Regions from separate parts of the Pandoraea pnomenusa genome, predicted to be linked through region 3. Evidence: predicted binding sites of a transcription regulator. Region 3 holds the regulator's gene; each other region holds the start of a gene.
What was found. Region 3 encodes FNR, which switches genes on or off when oxygen is low (the NO sensors DNR and NnrR bind a similar motif). Its sites were predicted from a motif close to TTGATNNNNATCAA; they were not measured.
Positions count from the first base shown of each region.

Region 1: hemN (oxygen-independent coproporphyrinogen III oxidase) is a predicted target of FNR. The motif match lies at 2,625-2,638, and genes of this name have one in related genera.
Region 2: yiaY (L-threonine dehydrogenase) is a predicted target of FNR. The motif match lies at 2,075-2,088, and genes of this name have one in related genera.

Region 1 is NZ_CP009553.3:5,256,445-5,260,618, reverse strand. It holds gene LV28_RS47670 (carbon starvation CstA family protein) at 1-652, shown strand, start outside; gene LV28_RS47665 (YbdD/YjiX family protein) at 674-871, shown strand; gene hemN (oxygen-independent coproporphyrinogen III oxidase) at 1,020-2,387, opposite strand; gene LV28_RS47655 (LysR family transcriptional regulator) at 3,001-3,969, shown strand; gene LV28_RS47650 (DNA topoisomerase III) at 4,086-4,174, opposite strand, start outside.
Region 2 is NZ_CP009553.3:531,312-535,485, forward strand. It holds gene LV28_RS26545 (SDR family NAD(P)-dependent oxidoreductase) at 1-598, shown strand, start outside; gene yiaY (L-threonine dehydrogenase) at 781-1,929, opposite strand; gene exaC (acetaldehyde dehydrogenase ExaC) at 2,114-3,634, opposite strand; gene LV28_RS26560 (sigma-54-dependent Fis family transcriptional regulator) at 3,937-4,174, shown strand, end outside.
Region 3 is NZ_CP009553.3:3,073,692-3,077,865, forward strand. It holds gene scpB (SMC-Scp complex subunit ScpB) at 26-1,237, opposite strand; gene fnr (fumarate/nitrate reduction transcriptional regulator Fnr) at 1,579-2,316, shown strand; gene LV28_RS37665 (YybH family protein) at 2,579-3,013, shown strand; gene LV28_RS37670 (LysR family transcriptional regulator) at 3,058-3,978, opposite strand; gene LV28_RS37675 (zinc-binding alcohol dehydrogenase family protein) at 4,117-4,174, shown strand, end outside.

The DNA of each region.
Region 1 (4,174 bases), 2.2 Mb from region 3:
GTTCGAGGCGCTGTTCATCCTGACCGCCGTCGATGCCGGCACGCGCGCAGGCCGCTTCATGCTGCAGGATCTGCTCGGCACGTTCGTGCCGTCGCTCAAGCGCACGGACTCGCTGCCCGCGAACCTGATCGCCACCGCGCTGTGCGTGGCCGCGTGGGGCTACTTCCTCTATCAGGGCGTGGTCGATCCGCTGGGCGGCATCAACACGCTGTGGCCGCTGTTCGGTATCTCGAACCAGATGCTCGCCGCCATCGCGCTGATTCTGGCGACCTGCGTGCTGTTCAAGCTCAAGCGCGAGCGCTTCGCCTGGGTCACGATCCTGCCGACGCTGTGGCTGCTCGCCTGCACGCTGACCGCCGGCTGGCAGAAGATGTTCGACCCGGATCCGAAGGTCGGCTTCCTCGCCCACGCCGCGAAGTACCAGGCCGCGCTGGCCGACGGCAAACTGCTGGCGCCCGCGAAGTCGGCCGCACAGATGCAGCAGATCGTGTTCAACGACTATGTCGATGCCACGCTGTCCGGGGTGTTTATGTTCGTGGTGGTCGCCGTGGCGCTGTTCGGGCTTCGCACCATCCTCGTGGCACGCCAGGCCAACAAGCCGACGGCCAAGGAAACGCCGTTCGAGCCGATGCCCGCCGGGCGTCAGATCTGACGAACCGAAGGAGCCAGTCTCATGCTCGACGAAGTCGGTAAGGTCGGACGCTATCTCGGACAGGCCATGCGATTGATGGTCGGCCTGCCCGATTACGACACGTATGTGGCGCACATGCGCGCCACGCACCCGGATCAGCCGGTCATGAGCTACGAGGCGTTCTTCCGCGAACGGCAGGAAGCGCGCTACGGCGGCAAGAGCGGCGGGCGATGCTGCTGAGCTGACGGCGGCGCTCTGTCCCGCGTGGTGCGTGTCGCGACGAAGGACGCAAGCCGCCTCGGCCGCGGTCACTGCATTGGAATAAAAAAGCGCCCGGTGGAAGATCCACCGGGCGCTTTCGTCATTGGGCTCCCGTCCGCGAATTCACCTACATCACTTTTGCGCAGCGGGCGTTGGCCGCGCTGCGTCGGTAGCGGTCGAATACCTGGGCGACGACGCGAACCAACAGGCGCCCGGCCGGCAGCACGCGCAACCCGTGCTCGTCGATGGCCACGAGCCCGTCCGCTGCCAGATCGGCCAGCTCGCCGAGCTCGCTGGCGAAGTAGGCGGCGAACTCGATGGCGTGTGCCTGCTCGATGGCTCCGAAATCCAGCGACATGTGACACATCACGCGCGAAATCACGTCGCGACGGATACGGTCGTCATCGTCGAGCCGCACGCCGCGCGCGATCGCGAGGCCGCCGGCATCGATGGCGTCATAGTAGTCCCGTAGCGTCTTGGCGTTTTGCGCGTAGCTGTCGCCGACGCGTCCGATGGCCGACATGCCCACGCCGACGAGGTCGCAGTCGGCGCGCGTGCTGTAGCCCTGGAAGTTGCGATGGAGTGTCCCGGCGGCCTGTGCCCGCGCCAGTTCGTCGTCGGGGCGCGCGAAGTGATCCATGCCGATATGGACGTACCCGGCCGCGGTGAGCCGCGCAACGATCGTCTGCAACAGCGCCAGTTTTTGTGGGCCGTCCGGCAGTGCGTCGGGCAGGCACCGCTGCATCTTGAACTGCTGCGGCAGATGCGCATAGCTGAATACCGACAGCCGCTCCGGGGCCATCTCGATGACGGCATCGAGCGTGCTGGAGAACGATTCCGGTGTCTGATAGGGCAATCCGTAGATCAGATCAAAGTTGACGGACCGAAACCCGCTGCTCCGCGCGGCGTCGATCGCGGCCTCGACGAGTGCGCGCGGCTGCACGCGATGAATCGCCTCCTGCACTCGCGGATCGAAATCCTGCACGCCGATGGACAGACGGTTGAAGCCCAGAGCGCGCAAGGCGCGAATCGACGCCGGCCCGGCGCTGCGCGGGTCGATCTCGATGGCGTACTCGGCGTCGTCGCCGTGGGTCATCACGAACCGGCGCGCGATGGCGTCGACGAGCGACGCGATCTGTTCCAGCGAGAGAAACGTCGGCGTGCCGCCGCCCCAGTGCATCTGCGCAAGTGCGCGGCCGGCGCCCAGCAACGACGCCTGCCGCCCAATCTCGGTGTGCAGGCGCTCGACGTAGGCGTCGGCGTGGGCGCGATTGTTCGTCACGATCTTTGTGCATGCGCAGTAAAAGCAGACCGTGTCGCAGAACGGCACGTGCAGGTACAGCGAGAGTGGCTTGCCGGTACGTTTGGATTGCGCGGCGGCGCGGGCATAGTCTTCGGCGCCGAACGCGTCGTGGAATTGCAGCGCGCTCGGGTATGAGGTGTAGCGCGGGCCGTTCACGTCATATCGGCCAAGCAGGCGGGCGTCGAAGAAGATGGGCGCCGGCGGGGCGTCCGCATGGGGCGGGCCGGGGTTGCGGCGTGTTTTACACGACGAATCGCCGTGGTCGTCATCTGAGGTGTGCGAGGCGTGCGAGGCGCACCCGGGGCACCGCGAGCCGTGGGAAGTGCGCGAGGCATTGGCGCAGGACGTCGTAATCGGGGGCAGGGCGGACATGACGGGCACGGGACGATGAGAGATTCCTCAATGTAGCCTTGCGACACCCGCCCCGCCCTGACCTGCGTCAAACACCGGGGCGGCGGCGCTCGCGCCGCGCCCGGCCGCGTGCATGTGGCGGGACGGCCCCATGAAGACCGTCACCCGGCGTGGAATTTCGCACCGGCACGCGCTCGATGTCCGACGGCCACGTCGCAAAATCATTGCCGCGACAGGCAATTTTTGGCTGCCTACGGTAAGCTAACGCCTTATTGAAGTCCCCGCCGTGTCGACACCCCTGGCGGCACGCGCGTTGCGCTCCCCGGAACGGTCCGGGGCGGCGGTCCGGCCAGTGCCTGCGGGTTTGCGCAGCATCGGAGCCACTCCGGTCCGCGCTCGCCTGCCTTTGCCTCGCTTCGCCGGATCGACGCGGCACATCACGATTGGAAACAACATGGACCGTCTGCAATCGATGCGCGTTTTCGTCAAAGTGGCCGACAACGGGAGTTTTGCCCGCACGGCTGCCCAGATGGATCTGTCGGCCGCCGTGGTCACGCGTCACGTCGCGGAGCTCGAATCCCATCTCGGCGTTCGTCTGCTCAATCGCACCACGCGCAGTCTGTCGCTCACCGGCGCCGGCCAGGTGTACCTCGAACGCTGTCGGCAGATCATCGACGAAGTCGACGAAGCGGATGCGCTCATCTCCAGTGCCTCGCGCGACCCGAAAGGTACGCTGAAGGTCGTGGCGCCAGTGTCCTTCGGGTTGCGCAACCTCGCGCCGCTGGTCAAGAAGTATCAGGAGATGCACCCGAAGGTCGTGGTCGATCTCACGCTCACGGACCGGGCCATCGATCTGGTGGAGGAGGGGTACGACTGCGGCATTCTGCTCACGCGCATGATCAACAGCGAAAGCCTGATTTCGCGGGTGCTCGCCGAAACCCGCGTGATGCTGTGCGCCTCGCCGGCGTACATCGCCGAGCACGGCGAGCCGGTCACGCCGCAGGAACTGGGCGAGCATGGCGTGCTCGGCCTGCCAAATGACTTCTGGAGCGACGATCGCGTGTTCTCCGGCCCGGACGGCGAGGTGCGCGTGCGCGTGCAGAACAAATTCATCTGCAACAACACGGCGCTGCTGCGCCAGTCGGTGCTGCTGGGCCATGGCATTGCGTTCCTGCCGTCCTATCTGGTCGGGAACGACGTGCGCGACGGCGATCTCGTCGCGCTGCTGCGCAACTTCTCGCAGACGCCGGTCGATGTGTCGCTCGTCTATCCGAGCCGCAAGTATCTGTCGGCCAAGACGCGGGGGTTCATCGATCTGACGGTTGAGTATTTCCGCCAGAACGAAGGGATTTCGGCCGCCGAGCGCTGGGTGCCGCCCAAAATGCCGTCGCCCAACCCGCCGATCAGTGAAATGCCCGTTTGACCTTTGACGCGGGCTGCATAAGCGCCATGAAAAAACGGCCACATCCCCGAGGGGCGTGGCCGTTTCTCATGGTGGCGGCGTCTCGCGACGCGCAGCCATGGGCGCTGACGACGCCCTCAGAACGGCGCGTCGTCCTCGTCGAACGACGCATCGTCCGACGGGCTCGCCGTCTTGGTTGCCGGCTTGGCTTTTGCGGTCGTCTTCC
Region 2 (4,174 bases), 2.5 Mb from region 3:
CGTGACCGACCACGGGGCGGTCGATGCATTGGCGGCGTCGCTGCGCGAGCGCGGCGTGGCGGGCCTGGTGAACGTGGCGGGTGTGCTGCAGGATGTGGTGCCCATGCTTGGCATGAACGACGACATGCAGCGGCGCGTGTGGGAAGTGAACTACTTCGGTGCCCAGCATTGTCTGCGGGTGTTTGTACCGCTCATGACGCAGCTGGGTGCCGGCGCCGTGGTGAACATCACGTCGATCAACGAACTGCGCCCGTTGCCGCTGCATGCGTATTCACCGGCGAAGGTGGCGTTGGGTGCGCTCACCCAGCTTGCGGCGGGCGAGCTGGGCGCGTCCGGCATTCGTGTGAATGCGGTAGCGCCAGGCTTCACGCTCACCCCCATCTTCGAGGACAAGCTTGCAACAGGCAAGCGCAGCGCGGCTGCGATCGAGGCCCATTCCGCACTGGGGCGGCTGGTGGGGACCGACGAAATCGCCGCGGCCGTGAGTTTCCTCATGTGCGACGAATCGAGTGCCATCACGGGCGTGAGTCTGCCGGTCGACGCGGGATGGCTCGTGAGTTCGCACTGGATGAACTTCCGCGAACTGGCCCACTCCTGAAAGTTTGGATCGGCACCCTGAAGAAGCTCAAGACATTTCCGTAGAAGCCTCGAATTTCAGCACGTACGCGCGAATGATCGACGACCCTCCGACCGCCATCCAGGAAGCGCTGCATCAAACGCCATCTTTGCGGCGGCCGACATCGGATCGCCGTGTTGTCGGCGATCCGACGAGGTGACGCATCAAAACGCCCGACGGAAGATCTCCTCGATCTCGGCTTGCTCGGCGCGTCGCGGGTTCGTGAGGCCGCACGCGTCCTGCATGGCGTTCGCCGCCAGCGTGGGAATGTCCGATGTCTTCGCACCGAGTGCCTCGAGACCGGCCGGAATGCCGATGTCCTTCGACAGGCGCCGGATCGCGGCGATGGCCGCCTTCGCACCTTCCTCGGCGCTCAGTCCGTCGACCTTCTCGCCCATCGCCTGTGCAATGTCCCTCAGGCGCGCGGCGCTCACACTCGCATTGAACTCCTCGACGTGCGGCAGCAGCACCGCGTTGCACACGCCGTGCGGCAAGTCGTAGAAGCCCCCGAGCTGGTGCGCCATCGCGTGCACGTAACCGAGCGACGCATTGTTGAAGGCCATCCCCGCCAGGAATTGCGCATAGGCCATGTTCTCGCGCGCCGCCATGTCGTCGCCGTGCGATACGGCGCGACGCAGGTTCTGCGAAATCAGCGTTACCGCCTTGAGCGCACACGCGTCGGTAATCGGCGTGGCGGCCGTCGACACGTAGGCCTCGGTCGCGTGCGTGAGTGCGTCCATGCCCGTGGCGGCGGTCAGCCCCTGGGGCATCGCCACCATCAGGGCCGGGTCGTTGACCGACAGCAACGGGGTCACGTTCCGGTCCACGATCGCCATCTTCACGTGCCGCTTCTCGTCCGTGATGATGCAAAAGCGCGTCATCTCGCTCGCGGTGCCTGCCGTGGTGTTGATCGCGACGAGCGGCAACTGCGGCTTCTTCGATTGGTCAACGCCTTCGTAGTCCGCAATGTGCCCGCCATTGGTCGCGCACAACGCAATGCCTTTCGCGCAGTCGTGCGGCGAGCCGCCGCCGAGCGAGATGACGAAATCGCACTGATGCTCGCGCAACATCGCCAACCCGGCTTCCACGTTGCTGACCGTGGGGTTCGGCTTGGCGCCGTCGAACACCACCGACTGAATGTCCTCTCGTGCCAGCAGCCCGGCCACCTTGTCGGCGACGCCGGCCCTGGCGAGGCCCGCGTCGGTCACGATCAACGCGCGGCGGAACTGATATTGACGCAAGGCGGCAATCGCCTCGTCGAGACTGCCCACGCCCATCATGTTGACGGCGGGAATGAAGAATGTCGTGCTCATGGTCATGCTCCTGATCTGTTCTGTGAGGGGCACACCGCGCGCGCTGCCGACGGCATCGTCGCAGCCGGCCGGACGCGCCGGCGGTGTCCAGAATCAACGCTTGCAAGCACTGAGGACAGCATCGCACCCAGGGCGCGATGTGTCCTTGATCTGCTGCAAACCGGGCAAGGAATAGAGCGAACGCTCAAAAGAACCCGAGCGGGTTGACGTCGTAGCTCACCAACAGATTCTTCGTTTGCTGGTAGTGGTCGAGCATCATCTTGTGGGTCTCGCGTCCGATCCCCGACTTCTTGTAGCCACCGAACGCCGCGTGCGCGGGATAGAGGTGATAGCAATTGGTCCACACGCGCCCGGCCTGGATCGCACGCCCCATCCGGTAGGCGCGATTGATGTCGCGTGTCCAGACCCCGGCGCCGAGACCGAACTCGGTGTCGTTCGCAATCGCGAGCGCCTCCGCTTCGTCCTTGAACGTCGTCACGCCCACCACCGGCCCGAAAATCTCTTCCTGGAACACGCGCATGCGGTTCTCGCCCTTGAGCAGCGTGGGCTGGATGTAGAAGCCCGAGGCGAGCGGGCCGTCGAGCATTTCGATGCCGCCGCCGGTGAGTATCGTGGCGCCTTCCTTGCGGGCGAGGTCGAGATACGTGAGGATCTTGTCGAACTGCTGTTGCGACGCCTGCGCGCCCACCGCGGTTTCCGTGTCGAGCGGATCGCCGCGCTTGATGCGGGCCACGCGCGCCATGACCACTTCCATGAACGGCTCGTAGATCGACTCCTGCACGAGCGCGCGCGACGGGCATGTGCACACCTCGCCCTGGTTCAGGAAGCCGAGCACCAGCCCTTCCGCCGCCTTTTCGACGAATTCGGGTTCACCGCGCATGATGTCGTCGAAGAAGATGTTCGGCGACTTGCCACCCAGCTCGACCGTGCTCGGGATCAGGTTGGCGGCCGCGCGCGCGAGAATCTGTCCGCCGATCGGGGTCGAGCCCGTGAAGGCGATCTTGGCGATCCGCCGGCTTGTCGCCAACGCCTCTCCCGCCTCCTTGCCAAAGCCCTGCACAATATTGAGCACCCCAGGCGGGAGCAGATCGCCCACGAGCTCGGCAAACAACGTGATCGAGAGCGGCGTCTGCTCCGCGGGCTTGAGCACCACGCAGTTGCCGGCAGCCAGCGCGGGCGCGAGTTTCCATGCCGCCATCAGCAACGGAAAATTCCACGGAATGATCTGACCCACGACGCCCAGCGGCTCATGGAAGTGGTACGCCGCCGTGTGGGCGTCGATCTCGGCCGCCGTGCCTTCCTGCGCACGAATGCAGCCCGCGAAGTAGCGGAAGTGATCGATGGCGAGCGGCAGGTCGGCGGCGAGCGTCTCGCGCACGGGCTTGCCGTTGTCCCACGTCTCGGCCACGGCGAAGCGCTCCAGCTGGCTCTCGAGCCGGTCGGCGATTTGCAGCAGAATGCGCGAGCGCGCCTGTACCGAGGTCTTTCCCCATTGCGGCGCGGCGGCGTGGGCCGCATCGAGGGCCAGCTCGATGTCGGCGCCGCCGGAGCGGGGAAACTCGCCGATCACCCCGCCTGTAACCGGCGACGTGTTGGTGAAATAGCGTCCTTCCACGGGCGGCACGAATTTGCCGCCAATGTAGTTCTCGTAACGCGGTTGCAGGGACAGCAGGGCACCGGGAGTGCCGGGAGGGGCGTATCGCATGTCGTGTCTCCGGATATTGTCGTGTCGGTGGCGCGGCGGCCACGCCACACCCCCAAAGCAATTCGCGGGCCACCCCGGTGCGCGCCAGGCGCCACGGGCATGGCCGGCACGCTGCCCGGTGCCGGGTGTGCCGATTCCGTGACACATCTGTGCCATGCCATGACGGGGGTGTCTCACCGTCGTGACAGGCAATCGCCCTGTGCCGGTCGATTGACATAGCGCATTGCAAACCCCCCCGGCATGCGACATGCTTCAGGGACGAATACGAGATCCGCAGATCATCCGGCAGGGGGAGACGACCAATGCCAGTCAATACCGAGTCGGCACACGCGCGCCGTGTGCTGAGCGTTGCCCAAGGGCGCCCGGCGCCGGGCGCCGCCGAGACCGACCCGAATATCGCCAGCTCGTGGCGCCGCTGCCTCGACGCGCATGCGCTCGACCCGGGCGCGCGCATGGCACCGCGCGTGCTCGCGTCGTCGGAGCTGCGCGAGCGACGCAGCGCGATGGAGCAGTTGCGTTCCGTGTCGATGCCGGTGCTCG
Region 3 (4,174 bases):
GCGCGCGACGCAATGCGCCGGTGCCTCAGGTGCCCGTGACGAGAGTCTTGTCGTCCCCGTCGTTCTCGTCGTCATCCATCCCACCGGACATGGGCTGACCGGTGGCGGCTTCGTTCGCTGCCGGGTCGACAGCGCGCGGGGAAACCTCCTGCGTGACCGGCGCTGCGGGATCGTCCGCCTGCGTCGGTGCATCGTTTGCCTCACTTGCCAGGTACTGCGCATCTTGCGGCGGATCGTCGCCTTCCGCAGCCGCACTCCCCAAATCTTCGGAAAATTCCTCGACGCTCTGACGGCCCCGCACCTGCTGGCCGCCCTCGCCGAGCGACGCGTCATCCTGCGGCGCCGCGACCTGCTCACTGACGCGTCCCGCCGGTACGAGTTCCTCGGCATCCGGCGGAATTGCCCCGACGTCACCATCGGCATTGGCAAGCGCCGCCTCGGATTCGCCGGAATACGCCGCATCCGCGGGGGCGTCGCCTTCAGCCATGACCGCGTCGAGCAGCGCCTCTTCCGTCACCGCATCGTCGCCGGACGTCGGCCGTTGTCCTTCCGGCAGGCCCTGCGCGAGCGGCAGATTGTCGGCGCGATCCTGCGCCAGGCGCGCCAGCGCTTCGGCGTCGGCCATCGGCGCGTCGTCCGACGCCACGTCTTCTCCCGCTTCGCCTTCGGCCCGCTCGCCGAATTCGATGTTCTGCTGCGCGAGCAGGTCGATCTGCGCCTGCGCCGCCGGATCTTCGAGCGGCGGCAGCGCGTCGAGCGCGCGCAGCCCGAGATCGTCGAGGAAGTCCTTGGTCGTGGCGTACAGGCCGGGGCGCCCCGGCACGTCGCGATGGCCGATCACCTCGATCCAGCCGCGGTCTTCGAGCTGCTTGATGATCTGGGTATTGACCGTCACGCCGCGAATCTCCTCGATATCGCCACGCGTGACCGGCTGGCGATAGGCAATGATCGCGAGCGTCTCCATCACGGCGCGCGAATACTTCGGCGGCTTCTCCGGATTGAGACGGTCAAGGTATTCGCGCATGCGCGGACGGCTCTGGAAACGCCAGCCGGTGGCCAACGCCACCAATTCCACACCTCGGCCGTCCCATTGCATGCGGATTTCCTCGAGCAGCGCGCGCACCGTGTCGCCGGACACGGCGTCATTGAAGAGCTTGCGCAGATCGCCGACCTTGAGCGGCTCCTGCGCGCAAATCAACGCGGTCTCGAGGACGAGTTTCGCCTCTTGGGTATTCATGTGCGACTAAGCAAACCGGGGGCTTGGCAACCCGGAATCAGGAATAAATGGATGCTTGGAACACGAGAAACGGCCGTAGATCGAAAAAACAACCGCTTCGCATAAGCGCGCGCCCGTTTGTGTTCGGTCGTAGTGACGGCGGCGCAACCTGGATGCTTCGAAACGACCTGCCGGGAAAACGCCCAGGCCGATAGTGCGGCGAGACGGACGTCCGGTATGTGCGCAATTATTACTGAAACACTGTCGCCCGTAAAGCGTCGTGCAAACCCTCGCCATTCCTGGCGCGGAATCGACAGGTCGACGCCCCATGGTAAACTCTCAAAATAACTTCAGGGGCCTCCATGACCACAGAAATCGGTCGCATTCCCGTCGTCCAGCCCCGCTGTTCCACTTGCTCGCTGGGCCAGTTCTGCCTGCCCGTCGGCATTCCGGAAGCGGAACTGGAGCGACTGGATGCACTCGTGAGCGAGCGCCGTCGCCTCAAGAAAGGCGAGGTGCTCTATCACGCCAACGATGACCTGAGCGCCGTCTACGGCATCCGCTTCGGGTCGCTCAAAAGCTGCGTCACGGCGCCCGACGGCCGTGAGCAGGTCGTCGGTTTCCACCTTCAGGGCGAGCTGATCGGCCTGGATGCGGTGGCCGACAGTCATCACCCCAGCACTGCCATTGCGCTCGAGGACAGCGAGCTGTGCATTGCGCGTTTCGGCGAACTGGAGACGCTTTCGCGTCAGGTACCGTCGCTGCAACGCCAGCTGCATCGTCTGATGAGCCAGGAAATCCGCAACGAGCATCAGCAACTGCTCGCCCTGGGCACCATGCGCGCCGAAGAGCGGCTGGCGGTCTTCCTGCACAACCTGTCCGAGCGTCTTTCGGCGCGGGGCTACGCCGCCAACGAATTTGTGCTGCGCATGAGCCGCGAAGAAATCGGCAGCTTCCTCGGCCTCAAGCTGGAGACGGTCAGCCGCCTGTTTTCGCGCTTCGCGCAAAACGGCATGATCGAAATCCGCCAGCGGCACGTCAAGATCATCGACGCTGCCGCCCTGCGCGAACTCGCCGGCGTGACCGGCATTCACTGCTGAGACCGGTCACCGGGGGCGCGCAGGCGTCCCCGCCCTTGGTTTGCCTCGCACGCCCCCTTCACCGGTTACGCTTCCCCGCGTTACCCCCATACGCTACCGGCCAACGACACCCACCGCCTTGCGCCAGATCAAGAGACGCGCATGAACGCCCGCACTCTTGCCGCCGGCCGTTCGACAAGCCCGGGCAAACCCTCCATAATCGGCGCGATCGCCGGACGGCGCATTCGCCGCCCGACGCCACATTCCGACGGAGGCCGCCGATATGCCCGCTGCCATTTTTCTGAGTCCGGAAGACGCCGAGCACGCCTATTACGAGGCGCTGCGCACGGGCGACGCCGATGCGCTGATGGACGTCTGGTCGGAGGATGAGGAAGTCGTTTGCATTCACCCGTCCGGCCCCCGCCATGTCGGCCCCGCGGCCGTGCGCAGCAGTTGGCGACAGATCCTGGCCAACGGTGGGCTACAGGTGTCGGTCAGTCACCTGCAGGTGGCCAACAACCCGCTGTGCGCCGTTCACAACGTGCTCGAGCAGATCCAGGTGGAATCACATCCCGAAGCGCGCTACGCCTTCGTACTCGCCACCAACGTCTATCTGAAGGAAGCGGACGGCTGGCGACTCGTGCTGCATCACGCCAGCCCCGCGATCGGGCACGAGGATAGCGCCGCGCCGCTCGCTCGCACCCATCATCTTCACTGAGGCACACGCCCCGCCCCGCTCGGGCCCCTTGCCCCGGCGCCCCGCTACGAGGCGTCTGGCCGCGCATCCCAGTACGGCACCGGCCCGGGACCGAAGCGGGCTTGCAGAAACTCGATCAGCGCGTGCGTCTTGGGGGGCACGAACGCCCGGCTGGGGTACACGCCCCAGATGGCGACCTCCTCGGCCAGGGGATAGGCGGGCAGTACCGCCACCAGGTCCCCGCGCTGCAGGTGCACGCCGACGTCCCAAGTCGATTTCAGCGCAATTCCCATCCCTGCGAGCACTGCGTCGCGCAGCACCTCGCCGTTATCGGAAACCAGCCGCCCGCCCACACGCACATTCAACTCGCCGCCCGGCGTGACGAACCGCCAGTCGCGCTGTTCCGCCAGAATCAGACATTCGTGCGAGGCGAGATCGCCCGGATGCTTCGGCGTGCCGTGGGCCGCCAGATACGCAGGGGACGCGCACAGCGTGCGGCGATTACTCGCGAGTTTGCGGGCAACGAGCGTCGAGTCGCGCAGCGCCCCCACGCGAATCGCCAGGTCAACGCCCTCTTCCAGCAGATCGACCACGCGATCGGTCAACCGGAAGTCCAGCGAAATCCCCGGGTAGCGATCGAGAAATGCCGGCAAGGCGGGCGAGACATGCTGACGTCCGAACGACGAGGAGCATGACACCCGCAAGCGTCCCTGCGGCGCCGCGCGCCCCTGCCCAACACTCGCGAATGCCTGCGCCTCGGCAGCCAGCAACGTCTGGGCCTGCGCGAGAAACATTTCGCCTTCCTGCGTGAGCGCCACGCGTCGGGTCGTGCGATGCAGCAGACGCGCCCCAAGCCTGGCCTCGAGTTGCGCCAATCGGGTGCTGGCCGTGGCAGGCGATAGCCCGCGTTCGCGCCCGGCCGCCGAGACGTTGCCCAGCGCCGCCACCCGAACGAACAACGCCACGGTATCGAGGTCCAATGCCATTTAACGGATTCTCCGAAAAATCTTTTCGGCATTATGCGAATTTTCAATGCAATCCACTAGCGGTAGTCTTTCGCTATTGCTTCGCGCGGCCCGCCGACGACATCCGGCCGGCCACCATCAACGTAATGGAGAGTACTCATGAAAGCTGTTGGATTGACCCGTTATCTGCCGATCGACGATCCCGAATCCCTCGTTG